DNA from 3 places in the Hathewaya histolytica genome. Region 1 is predicted to be linked to each of the others. Evidence: riboswitches for the same ligand, from Rfam matches in the RefSeq annotation. Region 1 holds a riboswitch; each other region holds the start of a gene.
The links. A riboswitch is a leader RNA that binds a small molecule or an ion and turns the genes downstream of it on or off. The one in region 1 is predicted to bind thiamine pyrophosphate.
Positions count from the first base shown of each region.

Region 2: it holds a riboswitch for thiamine pyrophosphate, as region 1 does, so the genes downstream of both, thiC (phosphomethylpyrimidine synthase ThiC) here and thiW (energy coupling factor transporter S component ThiW) in region 1, are expected to answer to the same signal.
Region 3: it holds a riboswitch for thiamine pyrophosphate, as region 1 does, so the genes downstream of both, thiT (energy-coupled thiamine transporter ThiT) here and thiW (energy coupling factor transporter S component ThiW) in region 1, are expected to answer to the same signal.

Region 1 covers NZ_LR590481.1:561,301-571,607, forward strand. Annotated here, with positions in the region: gene aroF (3-deoxy-7-phosphoheptulonate synthase) at 1-62, shown strand, start outside; gene aroB (3-dehydroquinate synthase) at 260-1,324, shown strand; gene aroA (3-phosphoshikimate 1-carboxyvinyltransferase) at 1,353-2,612, shown strand; gene aroC (chorismate synthase) at 2,590-3,690, shown strand; gene FGL08_RS02590 (chorismate mutase) at 3,678-3,953, shown strand; gene aroE (shikimate dehydrogenase) at 4,102-4,911, shown strand; gene FGL08_RS02600 (shikimate kinase) at 4,911-5,417, shown strand; gene aroQ (type II 3-dehydroquinate dehydratase) at 5,552-5,977, shown strand; gene FGL08_RS02610 (hypothetical protein) at 6,012-6,266, shown strand; gene FGL08_RS02615 (hypothetical protein) at 6,429-6,893, shown strand; TPP riboswitch at 7,017-7,129, shown strand; gene thiW (energy coupling factor transporter S component ThiW) at 7,264-7,752, shown strand; gene thiD (bifunctional hydroxymethylpyrimidine kinase/phosphomethylpyrimidine kinase) at 7,882-8,688, shown strand; gene thiM (hydroxyethylthiazole kinase) at 8,691-9,515, shown strand; gene thiE (thiamine phosphate synthase) at 9,545-10,180, shown strand.
Region 2 covers NZ_LR590481.1:1,382,650-1,392,956, forward strand. Annotated here, with positions in the region: gene purB (adenylosuccinate lyase) at 1-1,323, opposite strand, end outside; gene FGL08_RS06725 (CBS domain-containing protein) at 1,555-1,983, shown strand; gene FGL08_RS06730 (ABC transporter substrate-binding protein) at 2,020-3,063, opposite strand; gene FGL08_RS06735 (ABC transporter permease) at 3,064-3,840, opposite strand; gene FGL08_RS13375 (ABC transporter permease) at 3,834-4,655, opposite strand; gene potA (spermidine/putrescine ABC transporter ATP-binding protein) at 4,656-5,708, opposite strand; gene FGL08_RS06745 (YajQ family cyclic di-GMP-binding protein) at 5,986-6,477, shown strand; gene FGL08_RS13385 (hypothetical protein) at 6,517-6,672, opposite strand; gene thiC (phosphomethylpyrimidine synthase ThiC) at 6,740-8,047, opposite strand; TPP riboswitch at 8,130-8,237, opposite strand; gene FGL08_RS06755 (NAD(P)/FAD-dependent oxidoreductase) at 8,441-9,619, shown strand; gene FGL08_RS06760 (ADP-ribosylglycohydrolase family protein) at 9,663-10,307, opposite strand, start outside.
Region 3 covers NZ_LR590481.1:2,319,964-2,330,270, forward strand. Annotated here, with positions in the region: gene FGL08_RS11170 (heavy metal translocating P-type ATPase) at 1-1,823, shown strand, start outside; TPP riboswitch at 1,962-2,052, shown strand; gene thiT (energy-coupled thiamine transporter ThiT) at 2,100-2,750, shown strand; gene FGL08_RS11180 (Mrp/NBP35 family ATP-binding protein) at 2,829-3,695, opposite strand; gene FGL08_RS11185 (YhfM domain-containing protein) at 3,722-4,561, opposite strand; gene FGL08_RS11190 (prolipoprotein diacylglyceryl transferase) at 4,580-5,335, opposite strand; gene FGL08_RS11195 (N-acetylmuramoyl-L-alanine amidase) at 5,443-9,237, opposite strand; gene FGL08_RS11200 (PsbP-related protein) at 9,464-10,051, opposite strand; gene FGL08_RS11205 (hypothetical protein) at 10,177-10,307, opposite strand, start outside.

The sequences.
Region 1 (10,307 bases):
AGTTTAATGCGTTAGTAAATGATTTAAGGGAATTTGCAAGGATTCAAAATAAAAATATTTAGAGGATTAAAAAGAGTTTAAGATATGAAAAATAACAATGTTTAACGTGGAAAGTTTATTTTAAAGAATTTTAGAAATTTGCATATAATGCTTTGTATGAATTTTAAAAAAGAGAATTATAAGGTATTATAGTAATATAAAAACTTAGATATATTATATTTATACAATATAAATAGGGAAAGAAGGCATTCTTATTAATATGAAGGAAATAGAAATAAATTTAAAGGATAATAACTACAAAATTCATATAGAAAATGGTCTTTTTAATAGAATTCCTGAGTTAGTAAGTGAAGTTTACAAGGGAGATAAAATACTAATAGTTACGGACTATAATGTCTATAAGTTTTATGGAGAAAAGATAATAGATTTATTAGAACAAGGAGGATTTAGTGTTAAACTAGTAAAGATAAAACCGGGAGAAGAAAGTAAGTCTTTAGATATGGCTTCATATTTATATGGAGAACTTTTAGATTTTAAACTTTCTCGTTCTAATTTAATAATATCCTTAGGTGGAGGAGTGGTAGGTGATTTAACGGGATTTGTGGCATCTACTTATTTAAGAAGTGTACCTTATATTCAAATTCCCACATCTCTTTTAGCTCAAATAGATAGTAGCATAGGTGGGAAAGTTGCAGTAAATTTAGAGCAAGGGAAAAATCTTATAGGAAGTTTTTATCATCCTAGAAAAGTAATTATAGACCCTTTAGTTTTAAATACCTTAGATAAAAGATTTATAAAAGATGGAATGGGAGAGGTTATTAAGTACGGGTGTATAAAAAGTGATAAGTTATTTTATAATCTTTTAAAATATAATTCACTGGAAGAATTAAAAGAAAATATGAATTATATAATCCACACTTGCTGCACTATAAAAAAGGAAGTTGTGGAGAAGGATGAAAAGGATACTGGCATTAGAATGATTTTAAATTTTGGTCACACACTAGGTCATGCTATAGAAAAATATTTTAACTATGAAAAGTATACTCATGGAGAGGCTGTTGCACTTGGAATGTATTGTATAACTAAAAATAGCGAGACTTTAGGTTATACAAAGAAGGGGACTTCAGAACTTATAAAGCAAATTCTTAAGAAGTATGAGATAGATTTTAATACACCTAGTATGGATATAACTAAGGTTTTAGAGTGCGTAACATTAGATAAAAAGGTTATGAGTAAGTATATAAACTTAATACTTTTAAGGGAACTAGGAGAAGCTTTTATAGAAAAAGTATATATAGCTAATATAGAAAGATTTTTTAATTAAATTTTAATTTAAGATTGGTGGTGAATTTATGGCTACTTTAAGGATAGAACCTAACTTTTTAAAAGGAGATGTTAGTATACCTCCTTCTAAAAGTTTAAGCCATAGAGCTATAATATGTGCGGCCTTAGGACAAGGGGAAAGTGTGATTTCAAATGTACTTTTATCTGAAGATATAAAGGCAACCATAGAAGGTATGAGGACAATAGGTGCTACTATTAAAATAGTAGATGAAGATGATAAAATGAAAACTTTAGTTATAAACGGATGTTGTTCTAAAAACTTTGATGAAGTTATTATAAACTGTAGGGAATCAGGGTCTACTCTAAGATTTTTAATTCCTATAGCTTTATTAAAATCAAATAAGAGTGAATTTTATGGAAGTGGAAAATTAGTAGAAAGGCCACTTACTACTTATTATAATATATTTAAGGAAAAGGGTATTAGGTATGAAAATCATAATGGAAAATTACCACTTACTATAGAAGGAAAGTTAGTGGGTGGAAATTTTGAAGTGGAGGGAAATATAAGTTCTCAGTTTATATCTGGACTATTGTTTGCTCTACCACTTTTAGAAGAAGATTCTATTATAAAAATTAAAAATAATTTGGAATCCAAAGCTTATGTAGATCTTACCATAGACATGATGAGGAACTTTGGCATAGTTATAGAAAATAGAAGTTATAAGGTATTTTATATAAAAGGAAATCAACGTTATAAATCTTTTGATTACAAGGTTGAAGGAGACTTTTCTCAAGGAGCTTTCTTTTTAGTAGGAAAGGCATTAGGTAATGAAATTAAAGTTGAAGGACTTAACTTAAATTCACTTCAAGGAGATAAGGAGATTATTGAAGTTATAAAGACTATAGAAAATAAAAAAAGTAGAGATACCCTAATAGATGCTTCAGAGATTCCTGATTTAGTTCCTATTATAGCAGTACTTTCTTCTTTAAGACTTGGAAAAACTCACATTTTTAATGCTGGAAGGCTTAGAATAAAGGAATCGGATAGATTAAGGGCTATATGCACAGAACTTAAAGCCTTAGGTGCTAATATAGAAGAACTAGATGAAGGACTTATTATATTAGGAACAGAGGAACTGCAAGGGGGAGTAGAAGTTCATAGCTGGAATGATCATAGAATAGCTATGTCCCTTGCTATAGCAGGAACTAGGTGTAGAGAAGCTATAATATTGAAAGGTAGTGAATCTGTAAATAAGTCATATCCTCATTTTTGGAATACTTATAAGGAGTTAGGAGGAATTTTGCATGAGTGGAGTAATAGGGAATAAACTAAAACTGAGTATTTTTGGAGAATCTCATGGAGAGGGAATTGGCATAGTTATAGATGGACTTCCGGCAGGTGTAGAATTAAATTTAGAATTTATAAAGTTTCAAATGAAAAGACGAGCACCAGGAAGAAGCAAGCTTACAACTCCACGTCATGAGGCTGATATGTTTAATATTTTAAGTGGAGTCTTTGAGGGGAAAACCACAGGAACGCCACTATGTGCAGTGATTTTTAATAAGGATACAAAATCTAAGGATTATAGCCAGTTAAAATCTAAAATGAGACCAAGCCACTCAGATTATCCTGCCAAAGAAAAGTATTTAGGATTTAATGATTATAGAGGTGGAGGTCATTTCTCTGGTAGAATTACAGCACCTTTAGTTTTTGCAGGAGCCATTGCGATAAAACTTTTAGAGAGCAAGGGTATATATTTAGGAAGTCATATAAAAAGCATATATAATATAGAAGAAGAATTCTTTGATTTTAAAAACTTAGATAAGAACCTATTTTTAAATTTAAGGCATAAGGAATTCCCTGTTATGGACGAACATAAGGGGATTCTTATGAAAGATGAGATACTAAAAGGAAGAGGGGAACTGGACTCGAGAGGAGGAATTATAGAAATTGCAACTATAAATCTTCCAGTGGGATTAGGCTCACCGTTTTTTGATTCTGTGGAAAGCAGATTATCGCATATGATATTTTCAGTTCCAGGAGTTAAGGGAATAGAGTTTGGATCAGGATTTAATATAACTAAATTAAAGGGCTCCGAAGCAAATGACCCTTATGGAATAGATAATGGAAAAATAGTAACACTAAAAAATAATAATGGTGGAGTTGTTGGGGGACTTACTACTGGAATGCCTTTAATTTTTAGGGTGGCTATAAAACCCACTTCTTCTATAGGAATTTCACAAGATACAGTGGACATAGAAAAATTCGAAGAGGTTAAATTAGAGGTAAAGGGTAGACATGATCCATGTATAGTACCTAGAGCGGTTCCTGTTATTGAGAGTGTTACAGCACTTACAATTCTTGATTTAATATTAGAAAGAGAGGGTGAAGTATGGAAGATATAAAAAACATAAGAAGAGAAATTGATAATATAGATAAGGAATTAGTTAGAATATTTGAGGAGAGATTAAATCTTTCTTTAAAAGTTATGGAATATAAAAAAGAAAGGTCCTTACCTATACTAGATAAAAATAGAGAAGAACAAGTGATAAAACAGGCTAAAGAAAATTTAAATAATATTAAGTATGAAGAATATTTAGAAGATTTTTTTACAAAACTTATGGAAATTAGCAAAAAAGTACAGTATCATGTGGGGTATAAGGAATAATTAAGTTAGTGAAGTTGCTTGAGATTTAATACATAGATATACTATAGAAACTTTAATGATTAATTATGAATTTAAATAAATAATAAGAAATAAAGGAGGGTTTAGTGAGAATTTGTAACTTATGAGTTATTCTCACTAAAGATAAGTTATGGAAAAGTTATATGGAATAATTGGGGAGAAATTAGGACATACTTATTCTCCAGAAATTCATCATAAAATTTTAGAAAGTATAAACATAGACGGACATTTCGGAGTATTTCAAGTTGAGAGAGAACGTCTTTGTCATGTAATCCCAGGATTAAAGGCTTTAGATTATAAAGGTATTACTGTGACAATACCTTATAAATTAGAGATTATAAAGTATCTAGATTCCTTAAGTGAAGAGGCAGAGAAAATAGGCGCTGTAAATGTGGTTAAGATAAATAATGGGAAAGCTATAGGTTACAACACAGACTACTATGGGTTTGGTATGACATTAGAACATTATAATATAGATTTTAAAGGCGAAGATGTAGTAATTTTAGGTACAGGGGGAGCATCAAGAGCTGTAGTTCAATACCTTTTTGATAATGGTGCTAGGGAAATTATATTTGTAACTAGAAATAAGGAAGAGGGAAAGAAAAAATATCCCCAATATAAAGTTATAAATTATGAAGAACTAGGTTCTATAAAAGAGGCTGCCCTAGTTGTAAACTGTACTCCTGTAGGAATGTATCCTAAATGTGATTTTACACCAATAGATAAAAAATATTTTAAAAAGTTTAAAGCAGCAGTGGATATTATTTATAATCCATTAGAGACTAAGTTTTTAAAAGAAGCTGGTGAAGAGGGATTAAAAGCTGTAAATGGTATGTACATGCTAGTTGCCCAAGCTATAAAGGCACAAAGCATTTGGAATTGCATGGAAGTTTCTTATGATATAGTTAATGATATTCATAAGCATATGATGAGTAAGTAATGAGTAAAAATATTGTTTTAATAGGTATGCCAGGGTGCGGGAAAAGCGCTTTGGGTTATTTTTTATCTAAGAGGTTAAATTTAGATTTTATAGATTTAGACCGCTTTATAGAAAAAGGTGAAAATAAGAAAATCCCTGAAATCTTTGAAAGTGGTGAAGAGTATTTTAGAGGTATAGAAGAACAATATGTAGAGAAAGTTAGTGTGCTTAAATCCACCATAATATCTACAGGTGGAGGAGTAATAAAGCGAGAAAAGAATATAAACTGTTTAAAAGAAAATGGAGTGTTAATTTTTATAGATAGACCTTTAGATAATATTATTAAGGATATAGACATAGAAAATCGACCTCTATTAAAAGATAAGAAAGATAATCTACATAAATTATACGATGACAGGTACGAACTTTATAGAATATATGGGGATTATAGAGTTTTAAATAAAGGCACATTAGAAGAAACTTTAAATGAAGTAATGGAGATTTTAAAAAGAGAGAAGATAATTTAAATTTATCATTTAGACAAGGTAGTAAAGAACTAGAAATATATAATTTTTATTTATAAAAAATATACAAATAAAAACTAAGTTATGGAAGCAGATTTAATCTCAGTAGAGGAGGGATATAAATGGAAGATAAAAAAATGAAAATCTTAGTTATAAATGGACCTAATTTGAATTTTTTAGGTATAAGAGAAAAAGAAGTTTATGGAGCTAAAACTTACGAAGGTCTTTGCTCTTATATAAGATGTACGGCAGAAGAACTTAAAGCAGAAGTAACATTAAAACAAAGTAATATTGAGGGAGAAATCATAAATTTTATACAAGAAGCCTATGGAAAATATGATGGTATAGTTATAAATCCAGGAGCTTACACTCATTACAGTATAGCAATTTATGATGCTTTAAAATCTGTTGATATAGACACCATAGAAGTTCACCTAAGTAACATTTATAAAAGAGAAGAATTTAGACATAAATCCGTTACGGCAGCAGCTTGCATAGGACAAATATCAGGCCTTGGATTTTTAGGATATAAATTAGCAATGGAGGCTTTGGTTAACATATAGATTAATAAAATATTAAATCTAAGGGGAATAAAATATGACTATTTCTAATATAATATCTTTTATTTCATTTACTTTACTTGCAATATTAATTCTTAAGGATTATATAGCTATTAGGAAACCGTATAATTACCTTACAATTATATTTGTAATACTACCACCAATGATAATTAATACTCCAATAGGTAAAAATATGAGTAGAGGATTAGAGAGAATATTTGTTCCAGCATATGCTGCCATTGGCATAGGAATTATAGTATGTCATGAGTATACAAGAAGAAAGAAAAAATAGAATTATAATATTATAGAAGTATACTAAATGGAAGTCAAATATGACTTCCATTTAAATTGTAAATAGAATCTATAAGTTCTATCTATAATATATATTAGAAACATAACTTACTTTAAGTTGAAAATAAAATTAACATAAGAATAAACTTAAGGGGGAGTTTTTTTGCACAAGAATAAGTTAATGGAATTAGATCCTGAGATTAGGGAAAAAGTTATGAGAGATGACTTAGGGAAGGAGAAGTGTAAGATCTTAGATAAATATAATCTTCATTCTAACGAGCGTATATATTGGGAGAGAATACAGGAGAAGTATCCAACTCAGGAATATTTCAGTCATAAGTTTGCCATAAAAACCTCACCACTAGGAATGATTTTTCACATATACAGATTATGCTTTGCAAAGACTAAATATTTTGAAAATAATTGGGATAAGTTTGTGCCATGTGTATATAATTGCAAGGATGGATTTGTTGAGACAGAAATATATAATATGGAGTATTTAAAGCAAAGGAGTACAGGCATCATAATAGATTTAAGGGAACTTGCTAAGATAAAGTGGTTACAAGATTTTAAGGATTTATGTGATTATTTAGAGGAGAAAGAGGCGGAACAAATAGAAATAGTATAATATAGTCTAAGCTTAATCTTCAAAAATTGTTAAGTTAAAGGACTAAGTTATAAGGGAATTTATTATTTGAATCTTGAGACAAATATTACATTGTGTTAAAATTAATTTATATAAACTATTAAACCTATAAAACAGGGGGGCTGGATATGGCCGGCTGAGATAAAGACCCTATAAAGTCTTTGACCCTTTAACCTGATCTGGGTAATGCCAGCGTAGGAAACATAATTGTAATGTAATAGTTGCTAAGTTTTAATTGGGATTTTTAATTCTATTGGAACTTAGGAAGCTTATTTATGATAATGCAAATCCGAAACTGAGTTTGCATTTTTTTATTTTTTTAATATTAATAAGTGTGCACGGGGGTGGTTATATGAGTAATACAAAAAAACTGACATGCTCTGGAATTTTAATAGCTATAGGTGTAATGTCATCTCATGTTATTTATATACCAGTGGGAGTTTCTAAGTGTTTTCCTATTCAACATGTTATTAATGTACTATCTGCTATTTTCTTAGGGCCTTTATATGCTTTAGGAAATGCATTTTTAATTTCTTTACTTAGAAATATTCTAGGTACAGGGAGTTTACTTGCTTTTCCAGGAAGTATGTTTGGAGCAGTTTTAGCAGGAATATTCTATAGAAAATTTAATAAGGATATTTATGCTGTAATAGGCGAGGTTGTAGGTACTGGTATTATAGGGAGCTTAATGGCTTTTCCAATAGCAAGTTTATTAATGGGAAAAAAGGTGGGGGCTTTCTTTTTTATAATACCTTTCTTACTTAGCACTATAGGAGGAAGTATTATTGCCTATTTAATTATGAAGGTTATTAGTAGTAGAAATTTAAATAAGTTTTATTAGAAATTAAATTTAAGTATAACAAAAATATAAAAGTATAGAACTTAAGATATGATTTACAATTGGAATTTAAAATACATATTAGTAAGTATAAATCAAAAGCAAAAATTCAAAGGAAAAGGGGAGATATATATGAAAAATGTACTAACTATAGCAGGTTCAGACAGTTGTGGTGGAGCTGGAATACAAGCAGATTTAAAAACTTTTTCTGCTCATGGAGTTTATGGAATGTCAGTTATTACTGCAATTACAGCCCAAAATACTATGGGGGTATTTGATGTGCAAGATATAGATAAAGATATTATAGAAAATCAGATTAGTTGTATATATGAAGATATTCAGGTTTCTGCAGTAAAAATAGGTATGGTATCTAAGATTGAAACTATAGATGCAATAGCTGAAGGACTTTTAAAATACAATGCAGGTAACATAGTTTTAGATCCTGTTATGATATCTAAAAGTGGATTTGACCTTTTAAAACCAGAATCTAAGAAAACTTTAATAGAAAAATTAATTCCCATAGCAACAGTTATAACTCCTAATATACCAGAGGCTGAGGTTATTTTAGATAGAAAAATTGATACTTTGGATAAGATGGTCATAGCAGCAAAAGATATACATAAACTAGGACCTAAAAGTGTATTGCTTAAAGGGGGACATTTAGACCATAATGCTACAGATGTTTTATTCCATAAAGGTGAGATTTATTATTTAAAGGGCGAAAAAATACATACTAAAAATACTCATGGGACAGGTTGCACTTTATCTTCTTCGATAGCATCTAATTTAGCCTTAGGATACGATTTGGAGGAAGCTGTAAAAAGGGCAAAAGATTATATAACTATGGCCATAAAGCACTCATTTAGCATAGGTCATGGTGTTGGGCCAACACATCATTTCTACCAATTATATAAGTTAGCAGGTTTGGAGGTGAAGTAATAATGGAAATAAATAGAGAGTTATTAAAAGAATGTAGTAATAAACTATATAATTTAAAAGAAAAGAATCCATTAGTTCATCATATAACAAATTACGTTACTGTAAATGATTGTGCAAATATAACTTTAGCTATAGGAGCATCTCCTGTTATGGCTGACGATATAAATGAAGTTCAGGACATGGTTTCTATAGCTTCATCATTAGTTATAAATATAGGAACATTAAATTCCAGAACAGTAGATGCTATGCTAAAGGCAGGAGAGAGAGCAAATGAACTTAATATTCCTATAGTGTTAGACCCAGTGGGAGTAGGCGCTACAAAGTATAGAACAGAAGTTGCAAGAAAACTTTTGGATAAATTACATTTTACTGTAGTTAGGGGAAACATGTCTGAGATTAAAATGCTTTCAGGACTAAAGAGTGAGATTAAAGGAGTGGATTCTTCAGAAAGTTTAGATGGTGCAGAGGAAATAGCAAAAAATCTAGCTTTAAAATTAAATTCAGTTGTAGCTATTACAGGAGAAATAGATTATATATCTGACGGGAAAAAACTTGTTTTAATTAAAAATGGTCATGCTACTTTATCTAAGGTTACAGGGACAGGCTGTATGAGTTCATCTTTAATAGGTTCTTTTACGGCTATTAATAAGGATGGATTTATAGGTGCTATATCAGGGATTATGGCCATGGGTATTGCAGGGGAAAAGGCCTTGGAGAGTTTAAAAGCGAATGAGGGTATAGGTACTTTTAGAGTAAGAATTTTTGATAATATATATAATTTAAAAGAAGAGGATTTTAGGGAAAGAGGAAAAGTATTCTTATTATAAAAATATATGCAAAGAAAGAGAGTGTAATTGTGAGAAATTTTGATAAAAGTAAGGTGGATTATACTATTTATTTAGTAACAGATAGAGATGTTTTAAATGGAAGAGATTTAAAATCTGCTGTGGAAGATACGATTCTAGGTGGTGCTACTTTAATACAACTAAGGGAGAAAAATTGTTCAAGTTTAGAATTTTATAATATAGCACTAGAAGTTAAAGAAGTAACTACAAAATATAATATTCCTTTAATAATAAATGATAGATTAGATATAGCTTTAGCTGTAAATTCTGAAGGAGTTCATATTGGGCAAAGTGATATACCTCTTAAGATTGCAAAAAATATACTAGGGGAAGAAAAACTTATAGGAGTATCGGCTCAAACTTTAGAACAGGCAGTAGTAGCTGAGAGAGAAGGTGCAGATTATTTAGGTGTAGGAGCAATTTTTAAAACTTCAACTAAAAAAGATGCAAAACAAGGGCTCGGATTGGAACTTTTAAGAGAAATAAAGCATAATATTAAAATACCTATAGTGGGAATTGGTGGTATAAATCATAGTAATGCAAAATTGGTTATGGATACAGGAGTTCAAGGAGTTTCAATAGTTTCATGCATTCTAGGGGAAGAGAATATAAGAGTGGCTACGGAAGATTTAAAAAATAAATTATAGATAAATAATTATTTAAACTACTAGGTTAAAAACTTAGTAGTTTTGTTTTAATTAAAGCACTTTGTTGATATAATAAGTATAGCAAGAATTTTAACAGGGCTTATGGCTCTAAATAAAGGAGTTGTAT
Region 2 (10,307 bases), 820 kb from region 1:
GAATTTTTGTGGATCTATAATACCTAGAATTTCTTCCTTGGACATTTTAAATGATGAATCTTCTATTATTCTTTGAATTAAATCGTTTTCAAGACCTAATTCTTTAACTTGCCTAGCTGCTTCCATAGAGTGTACTCTTATTTTCTCGTGGAGTTCTTGCCTATCTCCTCCCCTTTTAACAGCTTCCATCATAATATTCTCTGTAGCCATGAAAGGTAACTCACGATTTACATGAGCTTCTATTACTTTAGTATAAACAACTAGGTTACTAGAAACATTTAGATATAGGTTTAAAACTCCATCTAGAGCAAGGAAAGCTTCTGGTATAGCAATTCTCTTATTAGCAGAGTCATCCAAGGTTCTTTCAAACCATTGAGTTGCCGAAGTTATGGCAGGATTTAAAGAATTTACTATAATATATCTTGCAAGAGCGCCCATTCTTTCACTTCTCATAGGATTACGTTTATATGCCATAGCTGAAGAGCCTATCTGATTTTTTTCAAAAGGTTCTTCAATTTCCTTCATACTTTGAAGTAATCTTAAATCATTACTAAACTTATAAGCACTTTGAGCTATTTCAGATAAGGTATTTACTATAATGGAATCTACCTTTCTTGAATAAGTTTGACCTGTTACTGGGTATGTATCTTTGAATCCCATCTTTTCTGCAACCATTTTATCTAGTGATTTAACTTTACTCTCATCCTCATTAAAAAGCTTCATAAAGCTTGCTTGTGTTCCAGTTGTACCTTTTACACCTCTTAATTTAAGATTTGAAATTACAAAATCTAAGTTTTCAAGGTCTAATAATAATTCTTCCATCCATAGGGTTGCCCTTTTGCCTACAGTAGTAAGCTGTGCAGGTTGAAAATGTGTGAAACCCAATGTAGGTATATTCTTATTTTCTAAAGCAAATTTTTTCAAAGAATCTATTACACTTATTAATTTCTTTTTAGTTAAAATTAGAGCCTCTTTCATTACTATAAGGTCCGTATTATCACCAACATAACATGAAGTAGCACCTAGATGTATAATTCCCTTAGCTGTAGGACATTGAAGACCATAAGCATATACATGACTCATTACGTCATGTCTAATCTCTTTTTCTTTTTTCTCAGCATCTTCATAATTTATATTATCTAAGTTACTTTTTAGTTCCTCTATTTGCTCTTCTGAAATACTAAGGCCTAGCTCTTTTTCACTTTCTGCTAGTGCTAGCCATAACTTTCTCCAAGTTTTAAATTTCATTTCATCAGAGAATATATAAGACATTTCAGGTGATGCATATCTTGAATTTAATGGTGTGCTATACTTGTTTCTCATGTTTACCTCCACACGTACAAAAATTTAATTTATATACTATTTATTCATATTATAGCATATAGTTATTTTTTTTGTAACAGTTTCGTTCGTGTTTTACATAATTTTATTTTATAATTAATATTATATTACTTTTTTCTTAAAGATTTTTCAATGTTTATACAATTATAATTTTCTTATTTTATGTTATAATACTATTAAGATAAGAAACATAAAAAAGGATGGTTTTTTAAAATGAATATAGCATTTTTTCTTACACCTAAAATTGAAGTTGTTTATGTAACTGAAAATTCTACTTTAGGTAAGACACTTAAAATCATGGAAAAAAACAAATACAGTGCAATTCCAATAATTGATGATAAGGGTAAATATGTAGGTACTTTAACAGAAGGCGATATCCTATGGTACATACAAGAAAAATTAAATAAAAATAATTTAAATTTAGAAAATATATATATAACTCCTTTAAAACAGATATCAAGAAAAGTTAAAAATTCTCCCGTGAAAATTAATTCAAACATTGAAAACTTAATTACACTTTCTATATCTCAAAATTTTGTACCTGTTGTAGATGATGAAAATACCTTTATAGGTATAATAAAAAGAAGTATTATAATTAACTTTTGCTATGAAGAATTAAAAACTACTAAGGAATGTATATAAAAAAGCTCGCTAATATGCGAGCTTTTTTATATACATTTATTTTGCTTTTACATTTGTCCATACTTTATCATATTCTTTTATAAAGTTACCTAGGTCTATAAATACTTCACTTTTTTTTATAACTTCATCACTTGGATAAGCCGTAGGATTTTCTATGATTTCTTTAGGTAATAATTTTTGCGCTTCCTTATTGGGAGTTGAATATCCTATGTATTCTACATTCTTTTTAGATATTTCAGCTTCAGTCATAAAATTAATAAACATTTCAGCTTCTTTTTTATGTTCGCTTCCCTTAGGAATTACCATATTATCAAACCATAGGTTAGTTCCTTCTTTAGGAATAACATATTCTAAATTCTCGTTATTTTCCATCATGGTTAAGGCATCTCCTGACCAAACTACAGCTATAGCGGCCTCTCCTTCTACCATCTGGTCTTTAACTTCATCACCAACATAAGCATATACTAATGGTTTTTGTTTCATTAGTTCTTCTTTTGCTTTGTTTAGCTCATTTGTATTCTTGGAATTTACAGAATAACCTAGTTTTTTTAGAGCAATTCCAATAGAATCTCTTTGACTATCTAACATAAGTATTTGACCTTTATATTTAGGATTCCAAATATCATTCCAACTTGTAATCTCGTCTTTTATCATTTTAGTATTATATATTATACCTAATGTTCCCCACATATAAGGAACTGAATATTCATTGTTAGGATCAAAAGGCAAGTGTTTAAATCTACTATCTATTTGTGCATAATTTTTTATATTATTAAAATCAATTTTTTCTAGTAACCCTTCATTCACCATTTTAGTTATCATATAATCAGATGGAATGGCTAAATCATATTGTCCAGGGGAATTTTTTAATTTCACGTACATCTCTTCATTCGTTGCGAACTCATTATATCTAACCTTTATATTAGTTCTATTTTCAAATTCTTTGATTAAATCTTTATCCATATAATCTCCCCAATTATATATCCTAAGCTCTTTTTTCTTACTACCACAACCTAATGGAAGTAATATTATAGTACTAAGTAAGACCATTCCTAAAATACAGGATAAAAACTTTTTCATCTAATTTTTTTCTCCCTTCAAACTCTTCTTATTAATTACTAATAACAGTATAAGAACTGTTAAAAACATTAGTGTAGACAATGCATTAATTTTAGGGTTTATTCCCTTTCTAGCCATAGAATAAATATTAATTGAAAGATTTGATACTCCAGAACCTGTATTAAAGAAACTTATTACGAAATCATCAATAGATAATGTAAATGCTATTAATGCCCCTGATATTATCCCTTCTTTAATTTCTGGTAAAATTACTTTTCTTAATGCATATAAAGGTGTAGCACCTAAATCTAGAGCAGCCTCTAATATATTTTTAGGAAGTTGTTTTAATTTAGGCATAATGGCAAGTACTACATAAGGAGTACAAAAACTTATATGAGCTAAGAGCATAGTTAAAAAGCCCTTCTCTATTCTCATTAAATTAAATAACAACATAAGTCCTACAGCAGTTACTATGTCAGGATTTAAAACTGGTAAATAGTTTAAATTTAGTAATAACTTTTTCATATGTATTGAGGAGTTATGAATGCCGATAGCTGCAAAGGTTCCCAAAATAGTAGAAATTAAAGCAGCAAGCAATGCTATAAGTATGGTGTAGTATAATGCTTTTAATATCTGCGTATCATTAAATAAACCTACATACCACTTTAAAGTAAAACCACTCCATCGTACTCTTGACTTAGAATTGTTAAAAGAAAAAATTATTAATACCAGTATAGGGGCATATAAAAATAAGTATACAAGAAAACTATATAATTTCTTCATAAAAGACTTTACCATAATCCGCTACCCCCACTTTCTTCTCTATCATATTTAGATACAAATCTCATGGAAAATAAAATTAGTATCATCATTATAATGGATACTGCAGAACCAAAGTTCCAATCTCCCACTACTAGGAATTGCTGTTCTATTAAATTTCCAATAAGCATATACTGTCCTCCACCAAGTAGTCTTGATATAACAAAGGTAGTTACAGCAGGCATAAAAACCATAGTTATTCCTGAAACAACTCCAGATAAACTTAGTGGGAAAATAATTTTAGTAAATACAATAAAGCTATTAGCCCCTAAATCTTTAGCAGCCTCTATCAAATTTTTATCCATTTTATTTAATACAGTGTATATAGGGAGTACCATAAAGGGTAAAAAGTTATACACCATACCTAATAATACCGCACTATCATTGTATAATAGGTCTAAACTTTTAAATCCAATTAAATTCAAGAAGGAATTTATAAATCCATTCTTCCCTAGAATAGCCATCCATGCATAAGTTCTTAATAAGAAATTCATCCACATTGGTAAAACTAATAGGAGAATTAATATGTTCTTTTTTCTATTAGGTAATGTAGTTAGTATGTATGCCATAGGATAGCCTATTATAAGACATAATAATGTAGAAATAAGTGCAAGTTTAATTGAACGTATTAAAATATTTATATATAAAGGATCTAAAAAGTTTTTATAATGTGATAAAGTAAATGTAAAACTTCTACCATCAATACTAAAACTGAAAAAAGCTATCAATAGTAGTGGAAATACTATAAATATAACATTCCAAATTATATAAGGATAAGAAGTGTATTTTTTCATTTATATCTCCTCTTTTTCAGCTTTCATTATATGTATATCGTCTGGATATATATCAAGGCCTATTGTATTTCCAATCTCTACATGTTTTGTATTATGTAAAAGCCACGCATAATCTTCATCACCCTTAACAACTATTTCATAATGTACACCCTTGAAGGTTACAGATTCTACTATACCTTTTAACTTTCCTTTATCACTATCTACAATTTTAATATCTTCTGGTCTTATAACTACTTGAACTTCTTTATTTGAATTTGGTCTTTTATCAACACATTTAAATTTAACATTGAAAAATTCTACTAGATAATCTTCTTCCATTACGGCAGGGATTATATTTGATTCTCCTATAAACTTCGCAACAAAGGAGTTTTTAGGTTCGTTATATATATCTTCTGGTACACCCATTTGTTGAATTATACCCTTATCCATAACTATTATTTTATCAGACATGGTAAGTGCTTCTTCCTGGTCATGTGTTACATATATAAAAGTTATACCTATCTCTTGTTGCATATGTTTTAATTCTATCTGCATTTCTTTTCTTAGTTTCAAATCTAATGCGCCTAGAGGCTCATCTAGAAGCAATACTTTTGGTTCATTGACTAACGCTCTTGCAATGGCTATTCGTTGCTGCTGTCCTCCACTTAAAGAGGTTATCTTTCTTTTTTCATATCCTTCTAGATTTACTAACCTTAACATTTTTTTTATTCTTTTTTCTATTTCATCTTTATGTAGCTTTTTAATTTTAAGTCCAAATGCGATATTTTCATATACGTTCATATGTGGGAACAAAGCATACTTCTGAAATACAGTATTTATCTGTCTTTCATACGGTGGTGTGTTGTTTATTTCTTTTCCCTCAAATATAATATTCCCTAATGTAGGTGTTTCAAATCCTCCTATCATTCTAAGTGTTGTAGTCTTACCACATCCACTTGGTCCTAATAAGGTTAAAAACTCATTTTTCTTAACGACAAAATTAATATCTTTTAATATCTGTACACCGTCATATTCTTTAGAGATTCCATTAATTTCGATTATATTTTCATCCATTGGCTTCACCCCTACTAATATTATTAAAGATTTATTATACTTTTAAAATAAACCACCTTTAATTCTATAAAAAAAAACTAATAAATTCAATCTTTCTTTTTAAATTTTTTAATTTTCCTGTTTTTCTTGTTATTTTATATAAATAAACTAATTTATCACATAATTCTTTTATTATACTCCTATATTTATAGTATATATATTTTTTATATTTATACATTGATTAAAATGCATATATTTGCTAATATAATTTTGAATACTTATGAAAGAGGTGTTTTATATGGCAACTACTTATTCTTTTGATATAGTATCAGAGGTTGATCTTCAAGAAGTAGATAATGCAATCAATCAAGCTGTAAGAGAAATTACTAATAGATATGACTTTAAAGGATGTACAGCTAATATTGAGAGAACTGAAGAAGAAATAAAAGTTCATGGTGAAGATGAGTATAAGTTAAATGCAATGAAAGATATACTAGATGCAAAACTAATAAAAAGAGGACTATCTGTAAAAGCCTTAGATTATGGTAAAATTGAAAATGCTTCCATGGGAACTTTAAGACAAGTAGCAAAAATAGTTAAGGGGATTTCTAAGGATAAAGCAAAAGCTGTAGTTTCAGACATTAAGGAAAGTAAATTAAAAGTTCAAACTCAAATTATGGATAACCAAATTAGGGTCCAAGGTAAGGATAAAGATTCCCTTCAACAAGTCATATCTATGTTAAAAGGTAATGACTACGGAATAGATCTTCAATTTATAAATTATAGGTAAAAAATAAAAGTATTCACTATTAAGTGAATACTTTTATTTTTATTTATCAAATAGACCTCCAGTTTTCTTAGTTCTTTTAGCCCCCATTACATAACCAATAGATTTATCTGGTCTATTTTTTTTAGAATTGTTATTACCCTTATTCTTTTTAGCTTCAATTAACTCTTTCATCTTATTTATAGTATTTTTATCCATGAAAAAACTCCTTATTAATTTCTTATTAATTATTATTTTACGAGTTTTTCTTTATTTTAGTCAAGCATTATTCTTGAATTATATCTACTTTCTTACCTTCTAAAGTTTTATTCATATTTCTAATAGCACACATTTTTCCACACATAGTACATGTGTCATTATGCTGGGGTTTAGATTCATTTCTATATTTTCTAGCCTTCTCTGGATTTATAGATAAATTAAATTGAGTTTCCCAATCTAAAGTCTTTCTTGCCTGACCCATTTTACTATCCCACTCTTTGGCCTTTTTTATCCCTTTAGCTAAATCTCCAGCATGAGCAGCTATTTTAGTGGCTATAATACCTTCTATCATATCATCTAAATTGGGAAGTCTTAAATGCTCTGCAGGAGTAACGTAGCATAAGAAGTCCGCTCCATAGGATGAGGCCATGGCACCTCCTATAGCACTAGTAATATGATCATATCCAGGAGCAATATCTGTAACAATAGGTCCTAAGACATAAAATGGTGCATCAAAACAAAACTTTTTCTCTAGTAGAACATTTGTTTCTATTTCGTTTATAGGTATATGACCTGGACCTTCTACTATTACTTGAACGTTTTTCTCTCTAGCTCTTTTCACAAGTTCTCCTAAAACCATAAGCTCTTCTATTTGTATATGATCTGTAGCATCATCAATGCATCCTGGTCTACAGGCGTCTCCTAAACTTACAGTAACATCATGTTTATAGCATATATCTAATATCTTGTCGTAATACTCATACAAAGGATTTTCTGCATTGTTATAATTCATCCAGGCAAATATTAAAGTTCCCCCTCTAGAAACTAAGTTTAATGTCCTTGGGAACTTTTTTAGTGTATCTAAGGACTTTTTAGTAACACCAGCGTGAATAGTCATAAAATCTACACCATCTTCTGCGTGAGCTTCTATAACTTCTAAAAGGTTTTCTAAGGTAAGTTCGTGTAGTTCTTTATTATGAAAACCTAATGCATCATACATAGGAACTGTTCCTATCATAGATGGAGATTTTTCTATAAGTTTTTTTCTAAAGGTTTTAGTTTCACCATAGCAACTTAAATCCATTATAGCTTCTGCTTTCATTTCTATAGCTTTTCTAACTTTTTTCATTTCCATGTCTATGTTAGAGCAGTCTTTTGAAATACCTAAATTAACATTTATTTTAGTAGACATACCCTTTCCTATACCATATGGATGAATATTTTTATGATTTTTATTGCAAGGTATTACAACACTTCCTTTTCTAATATTTGAAATTAATTCTTGAATCTCAATACCTTCTTCTCTAGCTACTATCTCCATTTCCTTTGTTATAATGCCTAATTTAGCAGCTTCTAGTTGTGTAGAATAATTCATATGTATTTCCCCCTTATAAAAAAATAAAGAGCCTATAAAAGGCCCTCATATGCAGTATAAAATATAAAAATGCTCATAATCATTTTTAATTTAAGTACTTCCCTGCGCTAGTATTATCTAAATCAGGTTATGAGGGTCTGAAATAACATTTCACTCTCAGCCTATTATATAAGCTCCCCTAGCAAATATTAAGTTTTATAATAATATTATAACATTATAGCAGTATCAATAAAAGTAATTTTACTAAACTTCAACATGTATTTTTTATTATATACAAATTATATATAAATTGATTATATATAATAATATTAATTATAATGTTTTGTGAAGATATAAAAATAATAGTATAATATAATAAAAATATATATTACCATACTAGTGAGGTGAAAGTTTTTGAAAAATATTATAATTATAGGAAATGGCTGTGCTGGGTACAATGCAGCTAAAGCTATAAGAGAAAAAGATAAAAATTCAAATATAGTAATTATATCAAATGAAAATTTATTAACTTATTATAGACCATTACTTTCAGATTATTTGAATGAAGATAAAATAGATAGTAAATTTTACTTATCCAAAGACGAGTGGTATGAGGAAAATTCAATTGAATTAAAGTTAGGAATTAATATTGATAAAATAGATACAAAAGAAAAAAAAGTTTATTTTAATAATAATTTTATAGCTTATGATGAATTAATAATAGCTACAGGAAGTAATAATATATTCCCATCCATACCTGGACACGATAAAAAAGGTGTATTTACTTTAAAAGATATGGAAGATTTAAATAATATAAAATCATGGATGAAAACTTGTAAGAAAGTTATCGTTGTAGGTGGTGGAATTCTTGGACTTGAAGCTGCTTGGGAACTAAAACTAGCTGGTTTTAGTGTATCCGTTATAGAGGCTGCTTCACATATAATGAATAAACAATTAGATTCAGAAGCATCCGATATATTAAGAAATTCTTTAGAGGATAAAGGTGTAGAAATATATACAAATACTATGTTAGAGGAAATAAAAGGATTAGAAAAGGTATCTAGTATTAAGCTTTCAAAAAATATAGTCCTAGATGCTGATATGGTTATTTTCTCTGTTGGTATAAAACCAAATATTCCTGTAATAACTGGAAGTTCCATTGAAATAAATAGGGGAATACTTGTAAATAAAAATATGGAGACCAATATTGAAAATGTATATGCCTGTGGTGATGTTTGTGAACTAGAAGGAAGAGTTTACGGAAATTGGCCTGCATCTATACTTATGGGGAAAGTTGCAGGAGCAAATTCTATTGGTGAAAATTTAGCTTTTAAAGGTTATAAGGATTCTATAAATTTCGTAGGTGCAGACCTTAAAGTATTTAGTATAGGTTTTATACCTAATAAAGATTCCATTTCTATGCAATACTTAGATAAAGAAAATAAAATATATAAAAAGGTATTTTTCCAAGATAATATATTAATAGGTGCAATTTTAATTGGGGATATTAAGCCAGCAATGAAATTAATGAAATCTTTAAATAAGTTGTCTTTGGAAGAATTTATTCAAGAATATAAAGAATTTATTTCTTAATATAAACTTTTTAAAATAGTAAAAGTGGGAAATCCCACTTTTACTATTTTTCATATTTTTTTATTATATCAAAATTCCATCTACAAAACTCTTCTAAACTAAATTCTTCATTATCTCTTACATATGTGCAAATCTCATCACCAATTGGTGATACCCATTTTTCATAATCTATGCCTTCTAAACCATTTATTATACCAATGATACTTGCTATTTGGGCTGCATTACAATCCACATCTTGTCCTTCCATGGAGATTATATTCATTGTCTTATCAAAATCTAAGTTTCCAAACCAAAGGGCAATTACTTCTGCTGCTGCATTAGGGTATGCATGAATCCAATTATAAGTTTTATATTTTTCTTCACATATACTCCAACATTCTTGCCAGGATTCTTTTTCCATACATAATTCTAAAGCATGATTTACTACTGAGTAATATTCACTATCACTTGGTATAGTATTTACTGCAAGTTTTAAGATCTCTTTTATATCATTTTCAACAAAAGCAAGAGAAGTCATTACAGCATTAAATATTTCTCCCATAATACCATTATTATGATGTGATACCTCTCCATCATAATAAGCTAACTTTGCAGCCATATATGGATCTCCAGGTGCAACAAATCCACATACTACACCTCTCATTTGAGCTCCTATCCACTCTCTATATGGATTATTCAAATAACCACT
Region 3 (10,307 bases), 1.8 Mb from region 1:
TTAGACTATCCTTAGGAACTATACTATTTATTATCGGTTTAATTATGAAGTTTGATTTCTATCCTAAACTTGCTATTTTCCTTGTAAGTTATATTTTAATTGGTAAAAATGTATTATTAAAAGCTTTATCTAACATTAAAAAAGGTGATGTCTTTGACGAAAATTTCCTAATGACTATAGCAACAATCGGAGCTTTTGCAATTAAAGACTTCCCTGAAGCTGTGGCAGTTATGTTATTTTATGAAGTTGGAGAAACTTTCCAAGATATAGCTGTTAATCGCTCAAGAAACTCAATTGCTGACTTAATGGATATAAGACCTGATAAAGCCAATTTAAAAATTGGTGACTCTATAGAAGAAGTATCCCCTGAGGATGTTTCTATTGGCGATATAATAGTTATAAAACCCTATGAAAAAGTTCCCCTAGACGGATTCATATTAGATGGAGATTCGTCTATGGATACCTCAGCACTTACAGGAGAATCTCTTCCTCGTGATGTTAAAAAAGGTGATGAAATCCTAAGTGGATTCATAAATAAAAATGGTGTTTTAACATTGAAAGTTACAAAGGATTTTTCCGAATCTACTGTATCTAAAATTTTAGACTTAGTTGAAAATGCTGGTTCAAAAAAAGCAGAAACTGAGAAATTTATAACTAAATTTGCTAGGGTATATACTCCCCTAGTTGTAATGGCAGCCATTGCCCTTGCATTTATACCTCCAATGATTATAAAAGATTCTAATCTTTTAGATTGGGTACAAAGAGCACTTAGCTTCCTTGTTGTATCTTGTCCTTGTGCTTTAGTTATATCTGTTCCACTAGGATTCTTTGGAGGAATAGGTGCCGCTTCAAAATCTGGTGTCTTAGTTAAGGGAAGTAACTATCTAGAAGCTTTAAATGACTTAGAAACTGTAGTCTTCGATAAAACTGGTACCTTAACTAAAGGTGTATTTGAAGTTAATAACTTATATCCAGCAGAAGGTATTAAGAAAGAAGATCTTTTAAAATATGCAGCACTATGTGAAGCATATTCATCTCATCCAATAGGAACATCTATAATAAAAGCTTATGGAAAAAAAGTAGAAAAAGATAAGCTAAAAAATTATGAGGAAATACCTGGACATGGTATTAAAACAGAGTTTGATGGGAAAACAATTTTAACTGGTAATAGTAAACTTATGAATAAGTTCGGAGTTAACTTTATACCATCAAAAGATATTGGTACTAGCGTATACGTTGCTGTTGACAATAATTTCTTTGGAAGCATAACTATATCAGATAAAATAAAAGAAGATGCAAAAGATGCTATATCTATGTTAAAGTCTTATGGTATTAAAAATCTTGTTATGCTAACTGGCGATAATAAAACCACTGCTGAAAATGTAGCAAATACTTTGGATATCACAGAAGTCCATGCTGAACTACTACCTGGAGATAAGGTTAGCATATTTGAAAATATAATGGCTAAAAAATCCCCTAAAGCAAAGGTAGCCTTTATAGGAGATGGTATAAATGATGCTCCTGTTCTAGCAAGGGCAGATGTTGGATTTGCCATGGGTGGACTCGGTTCTGATGCTGCTATAGAAGCTGCTGACGTTGTTATTATGACTGATGAACCATCCAAAATATCAAATTCAATAAAAATAGCTAAGTTCACAAGAAAAATAGTAACAGAAAATATTTATTTTGCCCTAGGTGTAAAACTTATTGTTCTATTATTAATCGCACTTGGTCTTGCAACTATGTGGGCAGCTGTCTTTGCAGATGTTGGAGTTGCATTACTTGCAGTAATGAATTCTATGAGAGTATTGAAAGTAAAATAAATATTAGATTTTAAATAAGCTTTATCTAAGCAGAGAGTATTTAATTCCTCTCTGCTTAATTTTTAATATTTATTAAATACTTGTAAAATGATTATATTAATACTATAATAACCTTGGAACTAATCATCTAAAATAAAATCTTTGTGCTAGGGGTGTCTTTTTAGACTGAGAAATACCCTTAAAACCTGAACTGGGTAATGCCAGCGTAGGAAAGCATGTGTTTATTAATAAACTATTTTTAAATGCTCCTTGCACAAATAATGAGGAGGTTTTTTTATGTTACCAAAAGGTTTACTTACAGTTCCTAATATTATTTCAATTTTAGTTGTACTAGCTCTACTTATAGCTTTTATATCTGTAAAAAAAATAAAATTAACTACAAATATAATCGTAAAAGTAGGCATGGCTGTAGCTTTATCTGTAGTATTAAACAAAATTACATTATACAAAATGCCTCAAGGAGGTAGTATTACTCCTGGAAGTATGGTTCCTATAGTTATAATGTCTCTAATCTATGGACCTCAAGTAGGTATGCTTACAGGATTCTTAATGGGTATAATTGATTTGCTCTTCGGTGGATATATTGTCCATCCTGCTCAATTATTACTTGACTACCCTCTTGCCTATATGTTTATAGGTCTAAGTGGATATCTTAAACCTAATGTTAAAAAGGATAGTGACGCTATAATAAAATCCAAACTCATATCTGGAGTATTAATAGGTATGGTTGGGAGACTAACATGTCACGTATTATCTGGGATAATTTTCTTTTCAGAATATGCTAAAGGCGCTAATCCTTTTATCTATTCTTTAAATTATAACTTATCATTTTTATCTTTTGAATTTTGTATAACATCATTTTTAGTAGCAATGTTTCCTTTAAAACAAATATTAGCTACTAATAATATAAATATAGATTCTAAATAATAAAATAATTTTTTTAAAATAAAAAACCCGAGATTAAAATTCTCGGGTTTTAATTACTTTAAAAATAATCTTTAAATACTATAATATCACTCTATTATTAGAGTACTCTTTATTGAAGTTTTGTAAAAGCTCATCGTAAGTCTTATCTGAAGATATAAAACTTTCTATATCTCCACTTTCCATATGTTCTATTAATTCTTTATTTATAGGCATTTCAGAAAGTAATGGAAGTCCAAGTTCCTTTGCTCCCTCTTCTGCAGACTTATTAGAAAACACCTTCATTTTTTCTCCACATTTACATTTCACATAGCTCATGTTTTCCACAACCCCAAGGGTTTTTATGTTAAGTTTTTTAGCCATTATAACTACTTTTTTAACTATCATAGAAACCATATCTTGAGGTGTTGAAACTATTACTATACTATTAATAGGTAGACTTTGCATTACTGTTAATGATATATCCCCTGTTCCAGGAGGCATATCTATTAAAAGATAGTCTAACTCTCCCCATTCTGTATCTCCATACATCTGATTTAAAACACCATTTATTACGGGACCTCTCCATATAACTGGTTCTTCTTCTTTTTCTGTTAATAAATTTAAAGATATAACTTTTATACCTTGCTTAGTTTCAACCGGAATAAATTTGAATACCTTTGGGTCTTCTGTCGGACTAATTGTTGCTCTTTCTGTATTAATTCCAAAAAACCTTGGCATAGATGGTCCTGTTATATCTGCATCTAAAACTCCAACTTTATAGCCTGAACTTCTAAGCTTCGTAGCTAATATACCTGTTACTGTTGATTTACCTACTCCACCTTTTCCACTCATAACACCTATTACATTTTTTACATGTCCAAACTTAGGTAATATAACACTACAACCTTTATCTTCTGAAGCCTTTGAGCAACTTGATTTGCTTGGGCATCCATCACAACTACTCATTTTAATTCCTCCTCTAAAAGTTAAAATTAAAAGTCTTTCGGCTTTTTATCATCATAAATATCTATCTTCCAGTTCCTATTAGAGTATTTACCCCAAACATAATACTTTTTAGGCTTAGTATTAGTTTTTTTATAAGAAAATTCAATAATAGATTTATATACTATAGACTTATATCCTTCAGTATCTATATTTATAATTATATCACAGTCTTCAGTTTTTTCTGTAAGTTCAATCATAGGAAATTTTTCTTTTAAACTATTTTTAAACTCTTCTAAATCTGAGGATAAAATAAACTTTTGTATATCTATATCATCTTTTAAATTTAATCCGACTTTTTTATTTGCTAAATCCTTATTACTATCCATATACTTACCTATAGTATCTAGTATTGATTTATAATAAACATTTTTAAAAGCTCTAGGCTTTCTTATATTTTCAAAGTTGTTTAATATATCATTATCTAACCTAGAAGAAACCACATATACATTTTTATCATCGTATAAGTTTCCTCCCTCTTTTTTATCTAGCCCTGCCACATAATTAAAACGATGTACTTCTCCATTTTTTTCATGAATTTCAAATATATAATCTGATTCTAAATAAGATTTGCCATTAGCTTTTTTAGCTGAAGAGAGTATATCATAAGCTTCCTTTATAACATCGTTATTAGTTACAACAAATCTAAACCCTTTATCACGTGTACTTTGAATTACTAATTGTTTTACTTTGTTTAATCTCATATATTCAAAATTATTATTCTTAAGTCCTAATTTAATTTTTGCAGTTCTTAACTTATTGCATCCTGTCATTGTAAAACATATACATAAAATAAAAGTTAAAATAAGCGATTTCTTATGTATCCTCACTCTAAAAACCCTCTCTAACTATTTTTGATTTTTCTTAAATCTATATCTTGAAAACATTAATACTCCAAAAATTAGAGTGAATATAGCAATAAACTGGGATGTAGACAACATTCCCACACTACCTCTTGGATCGTCCCTTAAAAATTCTATTAAAAATCTTCCTATACTATAACTTATAATATATGCCCCAAATACCTGTCCATCTTTATGATCTTTCTTAAGATACAACAATAAAAAAGCTCCTAATAAAAAATCAAATATAGATGAATAAATCTGAGTAGGATGAAGTCTTACCCCCGGAGGTGCAAATAATGAATTTTCAAAAACTATACCTAAATGAGAATCTGTATGTGCACCATAGCAACATCCTGCAAATAAACATCCAATTCTACCGAATCCCTGGGCTATAGCAACACACGGTACTGCTATATCTAGAAACTTTAAAGTATTCCAATTATATTTTTTACAAGCCATATATATAGCTATAACCCCTCCTATTATAGCACCATAAATTACAAATCCATATCCTAAATTTAATAGAATACTTGGTTCATCTATTATAAGCTTAATGTCGGTAATAACCCAAAGGAGTTTACCACCTACAGCACCACCTATAATTGCGTAGAAAAATATACTCCAAACATTATCTTCATTGTATCCATGTTTTCTTGATATATTTAATAAAATCATTAAAGCCGATAATACACCAATAGCTATCATCAGTCCATAACCTTTTATTTCTAGTCCAAAAATACTAAATAAAATAGGTCTCATAGAACACCTCCGTATAATAAATAAGAGAAGCTTTTAAGCTTCTCTTATTTTTTTCTATTTAATTATAATACTTATATTACTCTAAATCAATTTAATTCACATTTTGTTTAAAATAAATCTGCTATAGAACTTGCTATTGCATCCACCATTTTATTTTGAGTATTAGAATTCATGAATTTATCCCTATCTCTAGGATTGTCTATAAATCCACACTCTATAAGTACTGAAGGCATAATAGCATTTCTTGTAACATATAAATTATGATCTTGTGCTCCCCTATCCTTAAAGCCTACATTCCCTAACCTCTTAGCTATAAGCTTAGATAGTTCTCTACTTTTTATAGCCTCATTACAAGGAGTTCGATCATATATAACATCACCAATTGTTACAGTGCCAGATGTATCTAACTTTGGCATATATGTGCTATAATGAGTGCTTGTACCTTCTCCTCCTGGAGTTGCATCATGATGTATACTAATAAATAAATCAGCTTTTCTAGAATTTGCTACATTTATCCTTGCTTCAAGATCTTCTCTTACCTCTCTATAATTTACAGGTATGTAATCTCTTGTATATATAACATCATATCCCATAGTCTTTAATTTATTTCCTAATTTCAATGTTAAATTTTGATTTATCTCCGCTTCTTTTAAGCCTGCAGCTTGGGCACCTGGATCTTTTCCACCATGTCCAGCATCAAGTACTATGAGTTTACGTGCAACTGACGCTTCTATAGTTATTGGGTCATATCTAAAGTCATCTGTTCTATTTCTAGATCCTTTATCTTTTACATGAATACCCAATAAGTATCTTCCCCCACTTGTTGGTGCTGTCCAATTAAAGTTAGAACTTTCACTATAATCTCTTAGTATAGCCCAAGAATTCGTTCTTAGGTCTTTTAGCCAATATTGATATAACACTTTTGAATCTGCATTAGCAGATGCCTTTAATGTATATGTTTTTCCACCTTTATAGTTGCTACCTTTAACCTCATTGGCTCCATCATACACCTTAAACTCATTTAACTTCGCTTTTCCTGGAGATAATACTATTGGATCATATCTAAAGTCATCTGTTCTATTTCTAGACCCTTTATCTTTTACATGAATTCCTAATAAGTATTTTTCCCCATTTGTTGGTGCTGTCCAGTTAAAGTTAGGATTTTCATTATAATCCCTTAATATTGCCCAAGAGTTCGTTCTTAAGTCTTTTAACCAAAATTGGTATAACACTTTTGTATCTGCATTAGCAGATGCTTTCAATGTATATGTTTTTCCAGATTTATAGTTGTTACCTTTAACCTCATTAGCCCCATCATATACCTTGAAATAATTTAACTTAGCTTTTCCTTGGGATACTACTATTGGATCATATCTAAAGTCATCTGTTCTATTTCTAGACCCTTTATCTTTTACATGAATTCCTAATAAGTATTTTTCCCCATTTGTTGGTGCTGTCCAGTTAAAGTTAGGATTTTCATTATAATCCCTTAATATTGCCCAAGAGTTCGTTCTTAAGTCTTTTAACCAAAATTGGTATAACACTTTTGTATCTGCATTAGCAGATGCTTTCAATGTATATGTTTTTCCAGATTTATAGTTATTACCTTTAACCTCATTGGCTCCATCATATACCTTGAAATAATTTAACTTAGCTTTTCCTTGGGATACTACTATTGGATCATATCTAAAATCATCTGTTCTATTTCTAGACCCTTTATCTTTTACATGAATTCCTAATAAGTATTTTTCCCCATTTGTTGGTGCTGTCCAGTTAAAGTTAGGATTTTCATTATAATCCCTTAATATTGCCCAAGAGTTCGTTCTTAAGTCTTTTAACCAAAATTGGTATAACACTTTTGTATCTGCATTAGCAGATGCTTTCAATGTATATGTTTTTCCAGATTTATAGTTATTACCTTTAACCTCATTGGCTCCATCATATACCTTGAAATAATTTAACTTAGCTTTTCCTTGGGATACTACTATTGAATCATATCTAAAATCATCTGTTCTATTTCTAGACCCTTTATCTTTTACATGAATTCCTAATAAGTATTTTTCCCCATTTGTTGGTGCTGTCCAGTTAAAGTTAGGATTTTCATTATAATCCCTTAATATTGCCCAAGAATTCGTTCTTAGGTCTTTTAACCAAAATTGGTATAACACTTTTGTATCTGCATTAGCAGATGCTTTTAATGTATATGTTTTTCCAGATTTATAGTTGTTACCTTTAACCTCATTAGCTCCATCATATACCTTAAACTCATTTAATTTAGCTTTTCCCGGAGATAATACTATTGGGTCATATCTAAAATCGTCTGTTCTATTTGGAGATTCTTTATCTTTTACATGAATTCCTAATAAGTATTTTTCCCCATTTGTTGGTGCTGTCCAGTTAAAGTTAGGATTTTCATTATAATCCCTTAATATTGCCCAAGAATTCGTTCTTAAGTCTTTTAACCAAAATTGATATAATACTTTTGAATCTGCATTAGCAGATGCTTTTAATGTATATGTTTTTCCATATTTATAGTTGCTACCTTTAACCTCATTGGCTCCATCATACACCTTAAACTCATTTAACTTCGCTTTTCCTGGAGATAATACTATTGGATCATATCTAAAGTTATCTGTTTTATTTACAGATCTCATATCTTTTACATGAATTCCCAATAAGTATTTTTCCCCATTTGTTGGTGCTGTCCAGTTAAAGTTAGGATTTTCATTATAATCCCTTAATATTGCCCAAGAATTCGTTCTTAGGTCTTTTAACCAAAATTGGTATAATGCTTTTGAATCTGCATTAGCAGATGCTTTTAATGTATATGTTTTTCCATATTTATAGTTGTTACCTTTAACCTCGTTAGCTCCATCATATACCTTAAAATAATTAATTGTTGCTTTTTGTATAAATTCTTGTAAGGTCTTTACATAGTTTATTGATTTAACTATGTCTTCACCATAACCTAGATCTGATGCCCATTTCCCTGAAAGTCCTTCGACATAAGGAGAAATACCTTTTTCAACTAAATGGTATCTTGGATCTACCTGTTTATTTTTTAATGGTTCTTTACTAGCATAAGCTTTTAAATGCTGTACTACCGCTCTTATACCAGTCTTAATATCTGGAAAACTATCCCCTTTAGCTCCTCCACCTACGGCACCAATACCTGCAAAATTATTTTGGTCTGATCCAACATCGCCCCCAAACTTAAGATAGCCTGTTTCTTTCATCATCTGAACAAAAGCAACATCTGGACGAATCCCTTCATACTCTGCTTCTTCCCATGTAGAGTTGACAAAATAAACTATGTCATCCTCACTTTTATTAGGATTTCCATTTTTTAAGTATGTAACAGCTTGTCCTTTTGTAATTTCTGCTTTTCCCATAATAGGCGTTTTAGAAGATGAGACCTGTAAATAATTTAGTGTACGAGAATTTTTCTTAACCACCTTTATAGAATCATTCTGCACTGGTTCCTTACTTTTAATTTTAATAGATTTAATATCTTCACTCGTATTCCCTTTATCATCTTTCATCATAAACTTTAGATTATACTGTCCACTATAGAAATTTGAAATGTCAAATTTGTAATTAAAATTAGTTATATATAAATTTTTACTTTCTCTTTCTATAGCTTTTTTATCCTTTAGGTTTAAATCTCCTAACTTAGAATCGTTAATAAGTATGGATACACTAGTTAAATCATTGGCACTTTCAATAACTCCATCTATATATCCTTCTTCTAGTGTATTACCTTCTTTGAGATTTCCTAAAGTTACCTTTACTGATGATTGTTTAAGCGTCTCTATACCATAAGCAACTTGTGGTGTAAAAATAAGGCTTATAACAAATAGAGACAGAAATACCGAATAAATCTTTATACCTATCTTTTTCATATTATCCCTCCATATATTAATAATATAATAATTGATGTAGATTTTATAAAGGGATCTATTTAAGTGAAGGTATTTTGTAACTATAAATTAAAAGTTGTCTTGTTTTGTTGTAGTATAGCTTTTTATATAGTTTTCCAATTCTATTAATTCTACATCTATATATGAAAATCCTTCTAAAAGAACTTTTTATTTAAAAAATTAATGTTTTTTTTAATACTATTGAATTTTACTCTTGAAATTTAACAGTATCTACTATGGTTTTAAAAATTCTACTCATATTACTGGTAAAGTTCTTCTTATTTACGAAAAATGAAAACCTAATAAACTTATTACCTCTTTCAATGAAATACTCCTCAGCTCTATAAATATTCCCTGGGGTAACTTCTATTTCGTATGTAATCAAGTATCCATTCCCTTTATCAGTTTCTAATTTCTCCATACTATAATTAATTATTTTATTTTGTTTTTCTGATATATCTTTGCTTTGCTCTAGAAACTCCTTTAATTTTTTTTTACTATTCCATATTTCAACATACCCATTTATAACACCATCAGGGGATTTAAAATTGTTATGATATATTATCTCCCCACCCCCAAATGATTCCTCTTTAGTTTGCCAGTTAACTGGTAATAAATATTTTAAAGTTTTTTCACTGTCACTATACTGTTTCAATTCTTGTATATTATTTTGAGTAAATGTACTTAACTTTAATCTATCATGTAATTTTGTTTCTCCGAACATCATTAACCCCATAAGTAAAAATAGAACTAAAACAGTAAATACTTTTTTCCCATGTAAAACCATTAACCTCATATAATACCCTCCATTCTTTTTTACAAATACAGTAAACTATATGAAATTATTTTTGCTTTTATTCCAAAATAAAAACTGCCTTGTCTAAAATCTTAAGGCAGTTTTTATAATTATATATTAAATCTTTAGCATTTCTTTATAGGTATAACAACTGTAGACTTTCTAAAATCGTAGAACATTATCCAATATCCATAATCCTTTTTATTCTTACATGGAACCCAAGTTACAAAACCAGTTCTGCCACCGTATGGTTGGC